One region of the Paenibacillus vortex V453 genome, then DNA from elsewhere that is predicted to be linked to it. Evidence: a T-box and tRNA genes for the amino acid it is inferred to sense, from the RefSeq annotation. Region 1 holds a T-box; the other regions hold tRNA genes.

The links. The T-box of region 1 lies ahead of leuS (leucine--tRNA ligase). A T-box ahead of a tRNA ligase gene usually reads a tRNA of that ligase, here a tRNA-Leu.
Region 2: it encodes a tRNA-Leu, which carries the amino acid that the T-box ahead of leuS (leucine--tRNA ligase) is inferred to sense. The anticodon was not compared.
Region 3: it encodes a tRNA-Leu, which carries the amino acid that the T-box ahead of leuS (leucine--tRNA ligase) is inferred to sense. The anticodon was not compared.
Region 4: it encodes a tRNA-Leu, which carries the amino acid that the T-box ahead of leuS (leucine--tRNA ligase) is inferred to sense. The anticodon was not compared.

The regions. Positions count from the first base shown of each region.
Region 1 is NZ_ADHJ01000017.1:175,463-180,094, forward strand. It holds gene PVOR_RS09715 (Gfo/Idh/MocA family protein) at 1-569, shown strand, start outside; gene PVOR_RS09720 (Gfo/Idh/MocA family protein) at 593-1,678, shown strand; gene PVOR_RS09725 (AraC family transcriptional regulator) at 1,744-2,628, shown strand; T-box leader at 2,669-2,925, shown strand; partial or broken gene leuS (leucine--tRNA ligase) at 3,014-4,632, shown strand, end outside.
Region 2 is NZ_ADHJ01000047.1:13,275-17,906, reverse strand. It holds gene PVOR_RS25175 (alpha/beta hydrolase) at 1-980, shown strand, start outside; gene PVOR_RS25170 (hypothetical protein) at 1,075-1,719, opposite strand; gene PVOR_RS25165 (helix-turn-helix domain-containing protein) at 1,897-2,259, shown strand; tRNA gene PVOR_RS25160 (tRNA-Leu) at 2,362-2,444, shown strand; gene PVOR_RS25155 (organic hydroperoxide resistance protein) at 2,629-3,048, shown strand; gene PVOR_RS25150 (zinc ribbon domain-containing protein) at 3,194-3,436, shown strand; gene PVOR_RS25145 (hypothetical protein) at 3,525-3,800, shown strand; gene PVOR_RS25140 (thiol-disulfide oxidoreductase DCC family protein) at 4,000-4,425, shown strand; gene PVOR_RS25135 (FixH family protein) at 4,440-4,632, opposite strand, start outside.
Region 3 is NZ_ADHJ01000018.1:4,910-9,541, forward strand. It holds gene PVOR_RS10440 (TetR/AcrR family transcriptional regulator) at 1-228, opposite strand, end outside; gene PVOR_RS10445 (polysaccharide deacetylase family protein) at 419-1,183, opposite strand; gene PVOR_RS32515 (hypothetical protein) at 1,428-1,553, shown strand; tRNA gene PVOR_RS10450 (tRNA-Leu) at 1,707-1,792, shown strand; gene PVOR_RS10455 (uracil-DNA glycosylase) at 2,001-2,687, shown strand; gene PVOR_RS10460 (hypothetical protein) at 2,707-3,102, shown strand; gene PVOR_RS10465 (AI-2E family transporter) at 3,200-4,276, opposite strand; gene PVOR_RS10470 (L,D-transpeptidase) at 4,377-4,632, opposite strand, start outside.
Region 4 is NZ_ADHJ01000040.1:97-4,728, reverse strand. It holds gene PVOR_RS22285 (Ger(x)C family spore germination protein) at 1-1,176, shown strand, start outside; gene PVOR_RS32655 (GerAB/ArcD/ProY family transporter) at 1,194-1,493, shown strand; gene PVOR_RS22280 (GerAB/ArcD/ProY family transporter) at 1,483-2,343, shown strand; gene PVOR_RS22275 (hypothetical protein) at 2,366-2,602, opposite strand; tRNA gene PVOR_RS22270 (tRNA-Leu) at 2,888-2,971, shown strand; gene PVOR_RS22265 (WD40/YVTN/BNR-like repeat-containing protein) at 3,174-3,872, shown strand; gene PVOR_RS32225 (hypothetical protein) at 4,017-4,346, opposite strand; partial or broken gene PVOR_RS22255 (helix-turn-helix domain-containing protein) at 4,379-4,632, opposite strand, start outside.

The DNA.
Region 1 (4,632 bases):
CGAAGAGGATTCGTGCCTTTTGTTCGTTTGGCAAATACCGCAATATTGAAGTGGAAGACGATGTAACGGCTTATGCTGAATATGAGAATGGTGCAACGGCCGTTTTTATTACCACAACGGGCGAAGCGCCTGGAACGAACCGGTACGAAGTGACGGGGGACCGTGGAAAAATCGTCATTGAGGACGGAAAGCTTACCTTCTGGCGCCTTCGCGTTCCGGAACCCGAATTCAATCAGCAGTATACCGGAGGTTTTGGAGAACCGGAATGCTGGAAATGCGATGTGCCGATCTCGGGTGATAATCCTCAGCACAGCGGCATTATTCAAAATTTTGTGGATGCCATTCGTCAAGGCACGCCGCTGATTGCGCCGGGCGAAGAGGGGATCCACGGATTGACGCTGTCAAACGCGATGCATCTGTCCACCTGGACCGATCATTGGGTGGATCTGCCCTTGAACGAAGATTTGTATTATGAGCTGCTGCAGGAACGCATTGCCCAATCTTCCAGCCAGAAGACCGTCAGAGAGGTTGGACCGGTTGATATGAGCAAAACGTTCGGAACCTATTAATGAACCGTCAGGAGGCAATCGGTATGGATCGCAGTAATGGAATGCTCTATGCGCCGGTTGGCAAAGCCCAGCCGGTGTGCAAGCCAGGGGATTTTGTCTTTGCCGCCATGTCGCTGGAGCACGGACATATATACGGCATGTGTAACGGATTAATTGAAGCGGGGGCAACTTTAAAATGGGTGTATGATTCAGACCCCGCCAAGGTAGCGGCTTTTCTCGAGACCTATCCAGGCGTAACCGCCGCTTCCTCCGAGGCACAGGTGCTCGAGGATGCGGAAGTTCATCTTGTAGCGGCTGCCGCCATTCCATCGGAGAGATGTGAGCTTGGTTTGAAGGTTATGTCACACGGCAAGGATTATTTTACCGATAAGACGCCGTTCACCACCCTGGAGCAGGTAAGCTCCGCACGTGCAAAGGCGGCAGAGACAGGCAGGAAGTATATGGTTTATTACAGTGAACGGCTGCATGTGGAGAGTGCGGTCCACGCGGGTCGGCTGATACAGGACGGCGTGATCGGCCGCGTGGTGCAGGTGATGGGAACAGGACCGCACCGCTTAAATGCTCCATCCCGTCCGGACTGGTTTTTCCGCCATCAGCAGTATGGCGGCATATTGTGCGATATCGGGTCCCACCAGATTGAGCAGTTTTTGTTTTTTGCAGGCTGCCGCGATGCCAAGGTGCTCAGCAGCAAGGTGGGCAATTATGCGAATCCGGCCTACCCGGAGCTGGAGGATTTCGGAGATGCGACACTTCTCGGAGACAATGGGGCCACGAATTATTTCCGTGTCGATTGGCTGACGCCTGGGGGCCTTGGTACCTGGGGCGACGGAAGAACCGTTATTTTGGGAACGGACGGATATATCGAACTTCGTAAATACATTGATATTGCCAGACATCCACAAGGCGATCATCTGTATTTGGTTAACGGCGAAGGGGAGTTTCATATGGAGCTGCAGGGCAAGGTAGGCTATCCGTTTTTCGGAGAGCTGATCCTGGATTGTCTGGAACGGACCGAGTTTGCCATGTCCCAGGAGCACGCCTTCAAGGCCGGCGAATTATGCGTGATTGCTCAGAATGAAGCCATGCGCATTCAAGAAAATCATATATAATAGAGAAAAACTCCGCGATGTTCAGGGGTTCTACAACCCCAGGCCGCTAAAGGGGCGATTCTCTTATGTCCTCGTCATCATCCAAAGGGCTGCCAAGCTTCGAGTGGATGCAGCTGAAAGAGCCAATAGATCTGAGCTATTATAATGAACAGCCCCTTATCAGCGGGCAATTCCATTCCCACGCCTTTTATGAAATCTATTATTTTCACGAGGGATGCTGCACCTATCTAATCGGTGACTCTGTCTTTGCGCTGAAGCCGGGGGATCTGCTGCTGATGAATGGTTTGACGCTTCATTGTCCTAGTGTGGAACCCGATTCCAGATACGTAAGAAGCATTCTGCATTTTGACCCGGCCTGGGTGTGCAAGGGGCTGTCGGAATCGGCCAAGACGATCCTGCTGGATCCCTTCGATACGCTCCGGAATCATCGTATGACCCTAACCGGGACCAATCGGGAAGAGTTCGAGGCCCTGCTGGCCGATATTCATCGCCTGTCAGCGTCCACGACCCACTACCGCCAGGAACGCATGACCTTGCGCATCCAGGAGCTGATGTACGTCATTGCAGGCTGGTGTCAGGCCGCTGTACAGGGTCAGGACTCGATCTCAGAGAAGGAGCGGCATGTCCAGCATGTGGTATCGTTTGTCGAGGAAAATTATATGCACGATCTGACGCTGGAGAGAATCGCCCGCGATATGCATATTACCAAGCATTATCTATCCTCCTTATTCAAGGAGGTGACGGGAACAACGGTGTTTAAATATTTGTATCACCGGCGGATCAACCAGGCTAAAATTTTACTGCGGCTTCACCCTTATCTGAGCATAACGGAGGTCAGCCAGGCATCCGGGTTTAAGCATCTGGCTCATTTCAGCCGGATGTTCAAATCAATGGTCGGAACGACACCGGAGCATTACCGCAGGAGCGGAGATGAACTTTCGTTGACTTGATCGTACATTTTGGGTATAATAGCCACATTAAAATGGTAATATGAAAGCGATGATGAGGATTAGTACTTCCGCATTCGATCATGCAGAGAGCCGGTGTTTGGTGAAAACCGGTTGACGATAGGAATGAACTCGCCTCGGAGCAATGATGTTAACCCGGCCGCTGAATGGCTATTTCAGCAACTGGCCGATGAAGCATTGTCGTCTCATCCGCGATAAGGATGCAAAGGGAGTGAAAGGCAAAGTATGCCTTTGGCTAACTAGGGTGGTACCACGGGAATCAAACCTCTCGTCCCTAGCGATCAACGCTATGGATGATGAGGTTTTTTTGTTTTTGGACAATGGCATCAGGCCTTGTCTCTCGAATGTGAAGGAGGAGCATTGAAGTATGACGGACAATCAGACAACCGGCCACGGCTATATCCCGCAGGCCATCGAACCGAAGTGGCAGCAGTACTGGGACGAGAAAAAAACGTTTAAAACCGAAGAGGCATCATCCAAACCGAAGTTTTACGCACTGGATATGTTCCCATATCCATCCGGCGTAGGCCTGCATGTAGGGCATCCGGAAGGATACACGGCAACAGATATCGTGTCCCGTTACAAACGGATGCGAGGTTACAATGTGCTGCATCCCATGGGATGGGATGCTTTCGGACTCCCTGCAGAACAGTATGCGATGGACACAGGCAAGCATCCCCGCGAGTTCACCGTGCAAAATATCGATACGTTCCGGCGCCAGATCAAATCCCTCGGATTCTCGTATGACTGGGACCGGGAGATCAGCACCACCGATCCGGAATATTTCAAATGGACCCAGTGGATCTTTATCCAGCTCTATAACCGCGGCTTGGCTTATGTGGCTGAAGTGCCGGTTAACTGGTGCGAAGCACTCGGTACCGTGCTGGCGAACGAAGAGGTCATCGATGGCAAGAGTGAGCGCGGAGGACATCCGGTCGTTCGCAAGCCGATGCGTCAAGTGGATTCTGCGTATTACCGAAGTATGCAGAACGCCTGCTTGAGGATCTGGATGAGCTGGACTGGAGCGAAAGCCTGAAGGATATGCAGCGCAATTGGATTGGCAAATCCACGGGTGCCGAGGTTCGTTTTGACATCGAGGGTTACGATGGCCATCTGGAGGTATTTACAACCCGCCCGGATACACTGTTCGGCGCTACCTACTGTGTGCTGGCACCGGAGCATGACCTCGTGGACAAAATTACGTCAGCGGATCAGCGCGAAGCGGTCAAGGCTTATCAAGTTCAGGCTTCCCGTAAAAGTGATCTGGAGCGGACGGATTTGGCAAAAGACAAAACCGGTGTCTTTACCGGAGCATACGCCATTAATCCGGTGAGCGGCGCTAAAGTGCCGATCTGGATTGCGGACTATGTGCTGGCAGGTTACGGAACAGGAGCCATTATGGCGGTTCCGGGTCACGACAGCCGTGACTGGGAATTTGCCAAACAGTTTGGTCTTCCGATTATTGAAGTCGTTCAGGGTGGAAATGTTGAAGAGGAAGCCTACACCGGCAGTGGCGAGCATGTGAATTCCGGTTTCCTGAACGGGCTGGATAATGAAGCGGCTATTCAAGCGATGAATGAATGGCTGGAAAAAGAGGGCAAGGGTCAGAAGAAGGTAACTTACCGTCTGCGTGACTGGCTGTTCAGCCGTCAGCGCTATTGGGGCGAGCCGATTCCGATCCTGCATCTGGAAGACGGAACGATGAAGACCGTGCCGGAGGATCAGCTTCCGCTGCTTCTCCCGGATGTCGATCAGATCAAGCCGTCCGGTACCGGTGAATCACCGCTGGCTAACGTTACGGAGTGGGTGGAAACGGTAGATCCTGAAACCGGCATGAAAGCCCGCCGCGAGACCAATACGATGCCGCAATGGGCAGGCAGCTGCTGGTATTATCTGCGTTACATCGATCCTGACAACCATGATGAATTGTGCTCCAAGGAGAAGCAGAAGGAGTGGCTTCCGGTTGACTTGTACATCGGTGGCGTG
Region 2 (4,632 bases), on a different contig from region 1:
GGTTTTGGGGTGAAAATGGGATGAGCAAGCAGCGACTGCAGCTGAAGGTAGATCCGGATGGAACCCATGACGCCATCTTTATGGCCAGAAGATTTCCCGATGCACTGCAATGGTTGTTCATGAAGGAGGCCCAAGGGGAGGAGCTGAAGGCGAAGCAAGCTCAGGGTGAGGGGCCAAGCGCCCACCCTAACGACAGCTTGTTTCACATACCCGGGACGGTGACCTGGTCTATGCAGTCCGACCTTACGGGCCGTGAATACCGTATCTTCATCGCCGAGCCGATGGGACCTCCGCCCGAGGGCGGGTATCCTGTGTTGTATTCACTGGATGCCAATGCTACCTTCGGATCGCTTGCAGAGGCGATTCGCATTCAGTCTCGTACGCCCCGCGGCATCCCTGCGGCTCTTATTGTGGGCATCGGCTTTGACAGCGACAGTCCTATCGTGAGTAATGAGCGTTTCTATAACTTTACGGAATATGCCGATACCGATGAGCTGCCGGTCCGTCCCAATGGATTTCAATGGCCGGAGACAGGCGGTGTCGAGGCATTCCATGCGTTCATCGAGGATCAGCTGAAGCCAGCAGTAGAACGGCAGTATCCGGTAAACCTTGCGAAGCAGGCGTTATTTGGGCACTCGCTGGGGGGTTATTTTACCTTGCATACACTGTTTACCAGGCCGCAGGCCTTTCAGCGGTACATAGCGGCATGTCCCTCCGTATGGTGGAAGAACTACATGCTGTACAAGCAATGGGAAGAAGGGAAAGCGCGTATACTGCAAACTGGACAGCGCAAAGAGCTGCACATATATGTCGGAGCTCAGGAGAAACCGTCCATGGTTCAAGACGCCAGAGAGCTGTATGCGTTTCTCAAGGGGCAAGAAGACGTGCTGGAGACCGCTTTTACCGAAATTGAGGGGGAAGGGCATGTATCGGTGCTGCCGGCTCTCATAAGCCCTCTGCTTCGTTTTGTGAACGCGTAATATACGAAAGATCGCCGAATGATGAATAAGCAGATTCGCCTTCCGTATTATTCGGATGACGAAGCTGCTTATTTGTGCTGTATTATGTATTCATCTAATCAGGTATCTGGGGATCATCCAGGATGGAGGAATATTTGGGGTATAATCTGCGGATGCAATCGGGACAAATATCATGTGTGAATTCAATCGGGAGACGACTCTCCAAATAGCTCTCGACCGGCTCCCATTCTTCGGCATGGCGCACGTATTTGCATACGGCACAGATCGGAATGTGTCCCGGCAAGGGATAGCTGTGGGCCAGTGCTTGCTCCAGCAGCAGCTCCTTGTGCTTAAACTTCGTAATGTCAGTGAAGGAGAGCATGGCTCCATGGATAAGGTTGTCATCACTCATAAGCAGCGGCATGACCTCGCATAGCACCCAGATATCTTGACCGTTCCCGTTCACTGCATATTCAAAGGAATATTCAGGCAGCTTTCCTGCTATAACATCCTTGATGGCAGGGAAGTCCACCACATCAAAAAAATGATCGAATGAGGCCTGTCCCAACTGCTGGGAAGTGATATCAAAAAAGGATGTCCCCTGCCACTTGAACTCAGGGGAAACACCGTATTGTTCGGCCATGGCAATGAGCGGATCGTTCATTTTGTCGATGATGCCGTCGGGGGTAATGATCATCAGTCCCTTGTTCAAGGAGTGAACCGCATTGTTCCAAGATGTGATTATGGTATCGTAGGGCAAAATTACTCGCTCCTCGTACTAAATAGACTCATGAGTAAAAGATACAACGATCTATGAGTACTATGGTATAATTTAGGCAATATATATTGATTATACACTTAATTAAGTCATTGTGCAAGAAAAAATTACGTACATAAGATATTTTCTTTTTAGAGAGAATAGGAAGGCGGTTGTTTAATGCAGTCTATTTACCAACGAATCGAACATCTCATAGAAAGCCGGGGTATGACCAAGAAGGCGTTTTGCGAAACCCTCGGGATCAGCACAGGAAATTTTGGTGACTGGAAGAGGGGGAAAACAACGCCGAGCACAAATAAATTGATTGAGATCGCTGCATTCTTCTCCGTGAGTTTGGATTGGCTGATCATTGGCAAGGGCAGTCCCAATACTCGGGTCAGGGAATCCCGGGGAGAATATGAAGTGGACCCGGAAGCGGCTGATCTTGCCATGTCGGGACTTGCAGAGAATGAGAAGGAGTTCATCCGCGAATATATTGAATTTTCTGCTTACCGCAAGGATAAGAGAAATGACAAGACATAGCTATGCAGGTGCCGAATTTGGAGCTCAATAATTAACTCTTTACTTTTGTATTGCAGAACAGTATAATAGGGAATGTTCGCTACAGAACTTCCCTTATATTATGCGGTAGTGGTGGAATGGCAGACACGCTATCTTGAGGGGGTAGTGGGTGTATACCCGTGGAGGTTCGAGTCCTCTCTACCGCATACTTTAGAAAAAGCTGTGATTGAAGTGGAATCATCCATTTGAATCACAGCTTTTTTTGCTGTTTTTTATGATTGGTAAATAAGGTGTTTCCTGAGAACTGCCCTATTTGTCGTTTCAATCTGTGCCATAAGTTTAAAGAGTACATGTAGAGATCATAATAGGGTATGAAGGAGATGAACGAGCATGAAACCATTATACACAGCAGATGTAAAAGTCATTGGAGGACGTGAAGGTTCCGTTGAATCTACGGATGGAGTTCTTCATCACAAATTAAGCATGCCGAAGGAACTGGGAGGACCCGGCGGGGATGGAACCAACCCGGAGCAGCTGTTTGCGGCTGGATACGGGGCTTGTTACGAAAGCGCCTTGGCTAATATAGCCCGTAAAGAAGGCGTGCAGCTTAAGGATGTTGTGATCCACTCCCAGGTGATGATCGGAAAAGACGAAGGTGCTGACGGCTTCAAGCTTGCGGTGAAGCTGAAGATTGAAATGCCGGGTATCGAACGAAGCCAGGCCGAGGACCTCGCCAAAAAAGCGCATGCGTTCTGCCCCTATTCCAAGGCAACCCGAGGCAACATCGACGTGGAGTTAAGCGTAAGCTAACCATAAGAACAAGAATAAGAAATGGGGATGACTCTCTTATATGAGGGTCATCTTTTTTTGTCAGCTCAGCTTGCATATATGAAACTTTTTACATGAAACTCCGTATTTCTCCTTATGATTAAGTATTGAGAAAGGGGCACCTGGGATGCGTATTGAACAAATGATCGAGGAACGGTTTGTGTGCAGTAAATGCGGAGGCAATCACTGCCAGACGAAGGAGGTCTCCATGTCGGGAGCAGGACTAAGCAAGATGTTTGATATTCAGCACAACCATTTCCTGTTTGTTTCCTGCACAAACTGCGGATATGTGGAAGTGTTCAACCCGGATATATTGGAAGGGAAAAAGCGAGGCCAGCTTGGCTCGATCCTGGATGTGTTCTTCGGTTGACATCACCTCTAAAATTCTTTAATATGACTAAGTACCAGAAAGTACAAACCAGTCATAAGGAATTTAAATAAAATAAACGGGTGATGACATGCCATACAGACCGCATATTGCAAGTGTGACCACAGCTGGAAGCAATGACAAAGAAGGGCTATACGAATTCATTATCCACACGGCTGACGGAACGGATATTCGCGTATTCTACAACCGCTTCCCGGAATGGAAACTGACTGCGCTCAGCCGACTTGGGAAAGTACCTTGCCCGGTTTGTCGTAAAGATTTCATATGCAAATGCATGGAGAAATTCTCGAACGAATTCGACCAGCAGATGAAAGACGGCGAGTGGCTGAGTAAAGCTGCTGAGTAGTAAAACCAAAAATAGCGTACTTGATCAAGCGTAGGAGAGGGCTCCTGCGTTTTTTCTTTAAGGAAGAAAGTGTAAACTATTCGATTAGCGGCTTGCTAATCTTAACTTGCAAGAATGAGTTTTGCTGTATGCAATCTGTTGTCTGAGAAAGTACGTCGAGAGACGTGTTTTTTTATATAATACGAGGAGGCTGCGAACTATGGAGGATCAACGCATCGTAAATAATGAGGACTATGCCGTTGTGCTGATCGATGGCGTGTGCCATTTGTGCCAGGGGTTGACCCAATTCATTATTCGGAGAGATCCTGCGGGGGCGTTCCGCTTTGCTTCGCTGCAATCGGAGATTGGACAGGAGCTGCTGCGCCAAGGGGGATTTGATGGAGAGTCAACCGAAACGATGATATTGATTGAAAATGGGAAGTATTATACAAGGTCGACAGGTGCTCTTCGCATTGCACGGCGTCTTCGCTTTCCATGGTCGCTGTCGTATGCGCTCATCCTGATTCCGCCTGTCTTACGGAACCTGGTGTACCGCTGGGTAGCAAAGAACCGTTACCGCTGGTTTGGACGCTCCAACGAATGCATGGTTCCGACGCCGGAGATTCGGCGCCGGTTTTTATCCTAGATCAAGTCTTATTTTTAATGCTGATGTTCAGCTGTGCCTTCTTGAAATGTCGGGGTTTCCGCTTGGAGATAGGCAAGCTCTGCCTCGGACAATGCTCCGACGGCGAACGGTTTTTGGGGAATGATGATGGAGCCGTTATTGCCGCAATGAAGTTTAAAGAAATAAAGCCCCTCTTTATCGAAGGTTTTGGTTACTGTATACACACCT
Region 3 (4,632 bases), on a different contig from region 1:
TTTGCTGCTCCACTTTTGCTCCCATTCCAGATCCCATTCCTCGATAAGATACAGAAACAGCCCTTCCTTGCTTTTAAAGTGGTAGTAAATGTTGCCCTTACTGCTTCTTGTTGCTTCTACGATTTCCTCAATCGAGGTCGACTTGTATCCTTTTTGCATAATGAGGGCTTTGGCCGCTTCAGCGATGCGCCGCTTGGTGTCTTCGCTCTGCTGTTGTTTTTTGTTCATTAGCGCCCCCCTTATACGTATAGATATTGTCATTATTTTTCTATACTGAACGTTCGTTCTGTATCTTATCAAATGGATTTAAAATATTCAAGTGGGAGTTTGAATGTCCGAAACAGCGAGAAATCAGCTGATAAAAAATAACCGTTACCTCCTGCAGGCAGCGGTTATTTTAGCATTGCAATGGGATGAATCAGTGGTTTACTTCAATAAACTTATGCGATTTATCATGATAGGAGAGCAGCTCGGATACAGTAACAAATGTGAAGCCACGCTTTTGCAGCTCCGGCAAAATCACGCTGAGCGCCTCCACCGTCTGTGTACTGGTCGGGACAAAATCGTGCATAAGCACGATGTCTCCATTGTGCGCGTTATCCAGAACCTTTTTGACGATCCGGTTGACGCCGGGCTTTCGCCAATCCAGCGTATCCTGGTGCCATGACCACAATACGGTCAGCATACCGATATCCTTGCTTGTTCTTACAATGGATTCATTGTAACTTCCACCGGGCGGGCGGAACAATACGGTTTTGCTGCCTGTCGCTTTGAAAATCGCTTCCTGGGTCCGGTTCAGTTCACTGGTTAATTTGCTGGCGTTGATATTGTGGAAGGGAGGATGGGTGTAGGAGTGGTTTCCTATTTCATGCCCTTCGTGAAGCTCGCGAGCCACGATATCGGGGTGTTTCTCCACCCGGTTGCCCACAACAAAGAAAGTCGCCTTTGCGCCATATTGTTTTAACAGATCCAGAATTTCAACGGTCGTGTGTGCATCCGGACCATCATCAAAGGTGAGGGCAATCACTTTGCTGGGTGTGGGCACTTCCCATACGATCTCTCCGCGTTCCTCATAGTAGTCTCTTCCCTTGGAAGCAGACGGCACATGATCTGCAACAACATGCTCGTTAAGGCACAGGGAGAGGGAGAGAGTAAGCCATATAACAGTTGAGAGCTTTTTCATGGTGATCATTATCCTTTTCTCTGCTGTTCTAGTCTTGGCATGTGACATGCAAGCTTCTTTATCATTTGGTGAACACGGTAAAATTATTCCTAATGTCTGGCTCAGACGCCGTTCGACATTAAACACCGATCCGCACAAGCATGCTCCGCATGCAGAACATGTAATGGTAGAAAGGAGTGATCCAGATGCAATCACGTAATCGTTCGAATGCCCAAGGGATTGACGTGAGCCGCTACAGGGGGTGGTGGATTGGGCAAAGGTAAAGGCTTCCGGTAAAGCATTGGACATAACGGAGCAGCGCGATCGAATCGATGAATTAGAGCAGCGACTCGGGGCAATCGAGAAAAATGGGGGATCGCATTCAGGGTGATGCGAAAAAATATGAGTTTCATATATTGACATCATATGGTTAGACATGGTATTATCGATTTTGTCGCCAGAACGAAAAGAATCGCAAAATTTTCCGTTAATCGGTATGAATCCCATATGGTGATTTGAATAGAGCGAATCTAAGATAAAATATGCCGGGGTGGCGGAATTGGCAGACGCACAGGACTTAAAATCCTGCGGTAGGTGACTACCGTACGGGTTCGACCCCCGTCCTCGGCATTATAACAGCGTCTGGTAAGATGCAAATAAGTCGGCCCCCTGTATGGGTGCCGGCTTATTTTTTAAATTGACAAGAGGTCAATTTTTTTGTACGAAGGCTATTATCGGAACAAACGGAATGGAAGACGTTAAAGTCCTTTCTATAAAAATCGCATTCTTTTATAATTCCACGCTGACCTGTGTGAGGAGGAGGGGAGGAGAGATGCGGATGTTTAACAATGATTGGGACGTTATCCTGAACGGAGAGATGGATAAGCCTTATTTTGAAGCGTTGATGGAACGGGTGGACGAGGAATACCGGCGCAGCACGGTGTATCCTCCTAAGGAAGATATATTTCGAGCTCTTCACCAAACATCGTATGAATCCACAAAAGTCGTTATTTTGGGACAAGATCCCTATCACGGACGAAAGCAGGCACAGGGATTAAGCTTTTCCGTTTCACCCGGAGTTACGATTCCTCCGTCTCTGCGCAATATACATAAGGAGCTGGCATCCGATTTGGGTGTACCTGTTCCGCACCATGGCTCTTTGCAGTCATGGGCTGATCAGGGGGTGCTGCTGCTTAATGCGGTTCTTACGGTACGCGAAGGTGAGCCCAATTCGCATAAAGGAATCGGGTGGGAGCGATTCACGGATACCGTTATTGCAAAGCTGAATGAACGCGATCAGCCAATGGTGTTTATATTATGGGGCAGTTACGCACAGAAGAAGGGTTCTTTCATAGACCGAAGTCGGCACAAGGTGCTTGAGTCCAGTCATCCGAGTCCATTTGCAGCGCACAAAGGTTTTTTCGGCAGTCGTCCATTTTCAGCATCGAATGCTTATTTAATGCAAAAGGGTATGGATCCGGTGAATTGGGACATCCCAAGCACATCGGGCGATGGAGTTGAATAATCCGCGAGAGGTGACCTTCATGAAGCATTGGATCGGTCGTCATGTTGTCATTCAGCGTTTAGACGGGGCGAAAAGCACGGTTGAAGGTGTGTTGAAATCATGGGACCCCATTCAGGAGAAGGTCATTCTTGGCCCGGGGGAGCTTGTCATCCCGTTTCGCTCCATTCATAGAATAATGCCGAGAAATTCTTCTCCGGCTCTAAACTCTATCGGTTATGTCGTGAATCATACGATTCAATTTGATAATGCAGTCTACTTTGGATCTTGTGTGATGGTATGGAGGGGCAATCAATTGGTCTCCTCTCAGGCCGTTCTTGCTTCTCATGATGAGGAGACGGTCACGCTGTCAAATGGAATGATTTTGCGTAAGGACGAGCATTATTTTGTCGTTCGGTCCTTGCGGGGCAATGCGTAATCATTTGAATAAAGGATGTCCCCAGCAGCCATCGTAAAGTTGGCGGGGACATCCTTTTTTTGTTTGAATGAAGGATAAGCAGAATTCCTTGAAGCGTTTAAGCCTCCTCTACTTTTTCAGCAAGGAAGAGTTCGTAGATCCGCACCACGAGAATTTTAATGATCATATAGGCAGGAATAGCGAGCAGGATACCGAGGAGTCCGAAGAAATCCCCACCTACCAGAATAAGGACCACCGTGGTGAGAGGGTGAATATCGAGCTGTTTGCCATAGATTACGGGGGTCAGAATATTATCTTGAATTTGCTGTGCGATCACAATGACTACGACAGACCATATGGCGATGGACGGAGCTTCAATGAACCCGACGATAACGACAGGGATGGTTGCAAGCAGCGCACCGATATACGGAATGAAATTCAAGAAGAAGGAGATCACGGTTAACAGCAAGGAATAGGGCAGTCCAATAATTAAAAATCCGATATAAATCAGAACGCTAAGTATAAGATTAAGGATGACTTTGCCGATAATAAAATTGCTGAGTGCGGAATCCATCTCACCCAGCACTTCCTGACCGTCACGGCGGAATCGTCTAGGCAGAACGCTGAGCAATCTTGGCGGCAGCTTGTTGCCCTCCTTGAGCATGTAGTACAGAATGATGGGAATCGTAGCAATAATGACAACAACACCGGATACAACGGTAATCAGGTTGTTGATGGAGTTGCTAATCCAGGTAATGATGCGATTCATATATTCCGTGAGCGAAGTGGTCAACTCTGATTCGGTTGGTATGAAGCGGGACCAGTACGGATTCTGCTGCAGCTGGTCAATCTGTTCCTGGACGCCCTCCACTAGGAAAGGGGCGTTGCTTATGAAAGTCTCCATCTGTTCCCGAAGTGTCGGCCACACCACGATGCCAAAGATCGCACAGAGTCCGGCAAACACGAAATACAGCATCAAGACGCCAATGGAGCGTTTGATTTTCTGGCGTTCCAGGTAATCGACAATTGGCCGAAGCAGGTAATAGAAGAAGCCGGCCATCGCGACAGGAACAATCAACATGTTGAACATGGAGACGATTGGGCGGAACAAAAAGCTGATCTCGGATCCTAGATAAATGATTAAGAGCAGCGCGATTATACCGAAGCATGTCCTGAAATATTTGCTCTGCATCATGGGCAATCCCTCCATAACAACGAATAGGTAAATACGTAAGTACCATATAACATTTGTATTTAACCAATTTGGAGGGATTTGAAATCACCAGTCTATGTTATTAGTTTCGTATGGTGACCTGGGTATGCAGGGGTACGAGCGAAGCAAGCTGCACAACATCCTCATTGTACATCCGAATGCAGCCATGGGAAACGGATCTGCCGATGGATGAAGGATCATTCGTGCCATGGATGCCGTAGTGCGGTTTGGACAAACCTAACCAATAAGCTCCGAATGGTCCGCCTGGATTGGGCTCTTTGGTGACGATTGTGTAATTGCCGGGAGGGGTCTGCGTGGCCATTTTGCCTACAGCAATC
Region 4 (4,632 bases), on a different contig from region 1:
TGCTGCCTTGCCATGATGACCGGCTGCTGGGATGCGGTGGAGTTAAACCGGCGGGCGATCGTATCCGGCATCGGTATCGATTGGATGGAGAGCAAGAGTCAGTACTTGATCTCTTTTCAAACAGTGGTTGCCGATGAGATCTCCGGAAAAGCAGGAAGAGGGGCCACACCGACATCAGTCTACCAAGCATCCGGTAAAACCGTTATTGAAGCGATGCGCAATACATCCCGAAAAGTACCGCGAATTATATCGCTGGCGCATACGGGCTTAATTGTCATATCTGATGATGTCGCGAGGAACGGCATCGTCGATTTATTTGATTATCTGGATCGGGATTCCGATATCAGGTTGACAGCTGAAATTCTGGTTGCCGGGAAGGGGCAGCGGGCCGAGGAGGTTGTCGCTGTATTGACTCCTATCGGGAAGATTACAGCCTTCGCATTGGCACAGAAGATCGATTTGACCTCCAGACAGTTAAGCGAGAACTTTCGGGTTGAAGTGGATGATGTTATCCGGGGGATGCTTACGCCTGGAGGTGGACCGATTATTAATGGTGTCATTATCGAAGGGAGCAAAGAGGGGGCAGCTAAGAAATCGAATTTGGAGAGTGCGAAGAGCGACGGGTTAGCCGTCATCTCCAATCTGGCTGTTTTCAAAGGCGGAAAACTCAAGGGCTGGATGACGAAGGAAGAGAGCCGCGGGACCGTGTGGATCAGGGATAAAATGCAAAAAACGCCATTGCATATCAAACTTGAAAATGGACAAGGTGAAGTCGCTTTCGATGTCATGCGCTCCAAGACCCGAATTGAAGCCGAACTTCAGGATCCGCTGCAGCCAATCATTCGAATTTTTGTTGAGCCGAACCTCTCGATCCGGGAAGTGAACAGCAGTATTGATCTGAGGGACCCTCATACGATGAAGATTCTTGAAGAGGCTGTCAACAAAGAGGTTGTGCGAATTTTGAAAAAAGCAGTAGAAAAAAGCAAGAGATTGGATAGTGACATTTTGGGATTCAGTCACGTAATCGAACGGACCAAACCGGCGGTCTGGCGGGAATTGAAAGACCGCTGGGATGTGATTTATCCGCGAATTCAGGTTGAATACCAAGTAAACTCGGTTGTGCGAAATTCACAGATGAGAGATCGTTCCTTTAAACACGACATCCACATCGAGTAACGAAAAGGAGGAGCCGTATGGAGAAGGTGAGAATTAGTCCGCTCCAATTCTTCTCACTGTTGGTCCTGTTTCAATTTGGAACCACGCTTGTCGTGAATCTTGGATTGCAAGCCGGTAAGGATTCATGGATCGCGATGCTGATCGGCATGATCATGGGTCTGCTGCTTTTCTCAATGAACGCTTTTCTCTACTCCCTGTTTCCCGATAAACTTCCGACTGTATATTACCGAATATTGCTCGGGAAATATTTAGGGGGATTTGTCGGATTGTCGTACGGTGTGTTCTACTTGCATACGGCTTCCAGAGATGTTTGTTGACGGAGGACTTCTGGTGATGGCATCGGCAGCGCTGAAGGAGACTCCCCTGCTTATCGTAAATCTTATCATGGTGATGACGGTTGCGTACGTGCTGGGCAAAGGGATTGAGGTGCTCGCCCGTACTGCGCTGATCTTCTTAGCCGTCGTATTGATTATCGGAGGGTTTAGCTTGTTGGTCATCCTGTTTGCCGGGATTGTGGACCTGCAGCGTTTGCTGCCTGTGATGGGAGAAGGCACGGGGCCGATCTTGAAATCCGTAGTGGAGAAAAACATTCACTTTCCATTCGCGGAGCTTATTGTTGCTACAGTCTTAATGCCTGCCTTGAATCAGAAGAAAACAGGGATTAAGGCCGGTTATTTGGCGATATTATTTTGCGGTGTCATGCTGGCGCAGACCTCAGCCATTACCATTTCAGTGCTGGGAACGAATATTACCGAGCGTTCGGTATTTCCGCTGCTTACCATGGTCGGCAAGGCCAATATTTCCGAGTTTATCGAGCGAACAGAAATACTCGTGGTGATGGTATTAATCATTGGCGTGTTTTTCAAAATAAGTTTGTATTATTATGCGGCGCTGATGTGCACATCGGAGCTGTTTAAGATTCCGTACAAAAAACTAATCTATCCCTATGCTGTAATCATACTGGGGAATTCGATGGTTCTGTCGCGCTCCTATAGCGAACATCTTATGAAAGGGAGCAAGTATCTGTATACCGTGCTCCCTGTATTCACGATTGTCATTCCTGCTGTCTTGGTTATTCTGGTGATGATCCGCATCCTGGTACGGAGGATGAAATCCAAATCCAAATCCAGATCCGAACCTAATTCCAATTCAAGTCCCGCTTCGTGAGCCACATCCTATTATAAGAGGATTAGGATTGGCTTGCATGTCGGGACTTTTTCTTTTTGAAGAATTGATATACATCCGGAACGAACAATAAGATCAGCAGCAGGATAACAGTCCATTTTTCTACAATGGAGAACAGCGTGAATTTCCAATTGATGATAAAGTTAGTCCATGGGAAACCGAACAGGATGTCGGTGATTACGGTGAAGGCAAGACAGAGTGAGCCCATCAGGAAGGTGATTCCATATTTCTTCATATACATCGTTATGTCCTCGCACTTCGTAAAGTATATACTACAGGTTCCAGAGCTTGGTTACTTTAGTATGAGGGGTTTCTCGAATAAACATACCCTGTGGAGGATGAGTAAACGAGGGTATTCTCCAGAATCATTCTTGACCAATGGACGATCTGGCGCCGGGTTGAAATGTTGAAATTATGCGGAATATCCGGTTTCGACATTTTCCTAAAAAATAATGCTTGCTTTTTAACTTCTTGCGTAATATACTCTTAATTACGGTGATCAACACAACACCGGCTTACATAATACGCGGTCGTGGCGGAATTGGCAGACGCGCACGGTTCAGGTCCGTGTGGGCTAACCCCCGTGGAGGTTCGAGTCCTCTCGACCGCATCCAAGAACTTAAGCTGTTTTTCAAGTGAATTTCTACTTGAAGAGCAGCTTTTTTCGTTCCTATTCAGAGAGAAATCGCGTTATACTAAAGATGAGAGTGTGTTCTTCATTTGGGTGAAATTGATGGAGTTGGATATATAGTATAGAGGACCCGTTAACCGTTGTAGCCGATTAATACTTTGAATGCAAGGGGTGTGATCATATGATAAAACCTCGAATTGGGTTTGGCTTTATTTTACTGCTGCTTATCGTTGTGGGCCTGGTTGCAGGCTGCCAGCCATCGGATGGAGGGGATGGGGCCCAAGCTCCGGTGCCGGAGCAATCCCCGAATGCTCCGAACAGAGCTAACCCTGAGGGAGAATCTCCTGCCAACTCGAATCATGCTGCGGGTGAAGCTGATGACGCCGGAGATCATAGTGCCGATGCAGAACAGAATCATACGAATGACCAGAAAGCTTCGGCCTTACAGCCCGATGTGGATTTAGCGGATGTGACGGCAGTCAGGCTGGTTAATCATAAAACGGGATGGATAGGCGGAGAAGGCTGGATTGCATATAGTGATAACGGTGGTACGGAATGGGAGGTTCAAGCTCAGCTGAAGGGAACCGTGCGTCAAATCTTTGCACTGAACGGCAAGCAGGCTTGGACCGTTATGGAGAATAACGATCTCTACCGCACAACCAATGGCGGGCAGACATGGGACCGGATTGGAAGCACGCCGAATGGGGATTTTCTCCATTTCATATCACCAGAAAGTGGATTCAGTGGTCAGGCCATAACAGAGGATGGAGGAAAGACCTGGAGAGAAATGGATATACCGGATACAACCTTAGGCGAGGATTATTTTCATGAGTATTCAACGGGCTATGCAGGGGAGCCGATGGATGATAAATCGCTTTGAATTGTGAAAAACCGCGGGTGAGGGTTTTCTCAAAATGAGAAAAAGCAGACGGGGAAGCGAATGGTTTCCTTGTCTGCTTTTTTGCTGTACTGCATCTTGGGCAGGGGGTTGTAGAATGTGGAGCTTGGCAATTGATTTTTACGTTTACGGAAACTCTTTGAATACAATGCGGGAGCCAGCCCACCGCCCGGCTGTAATTCCGAATAAACCGAAGAAGGCAACCAGAACTATCAGATCGTAAGAGTGCCAGCCGAGCAGAAATCCGATGCCGCTGCCCATCGTAGTTCCGGCCAATAATCCCAATGCCCCGCCAATTTCCTTATGGCGCAACTTCATGCGTGAGTCACCTCCATTCTGGATGCCGCGATTCTCGATGTTACTTGTATTCCCTGATCTCTTCCAAATATGCCTTAACAAAAAATAAGCCCAGCCAAGCCGGATCAAATCCGGCCTGCTGGGCGTTTGGTTCGTCATCTTAAGTATGGTTATTAAAAATCATGATAACTTCATTTAGGAGAATCTTGCTTCAATGCGCAATCTGCGAACAGAACAGATTTAGGGATACGGAAGAACTGTTCCGCTTTTTCCTGAAATGCCGCGGATGGTACGGTGCCTTGATGCAGCCATTTGCGGAACGTGCCGGGATGGACGCCGATCCAGCGGCTGACATCGCTTACCGACAAATCATGAACCATGCACAGGCCTGTCAGAATTCGATTGCTGACCGGAGAACGTGTCAGGGTGCGTTTCATGAAGCGGG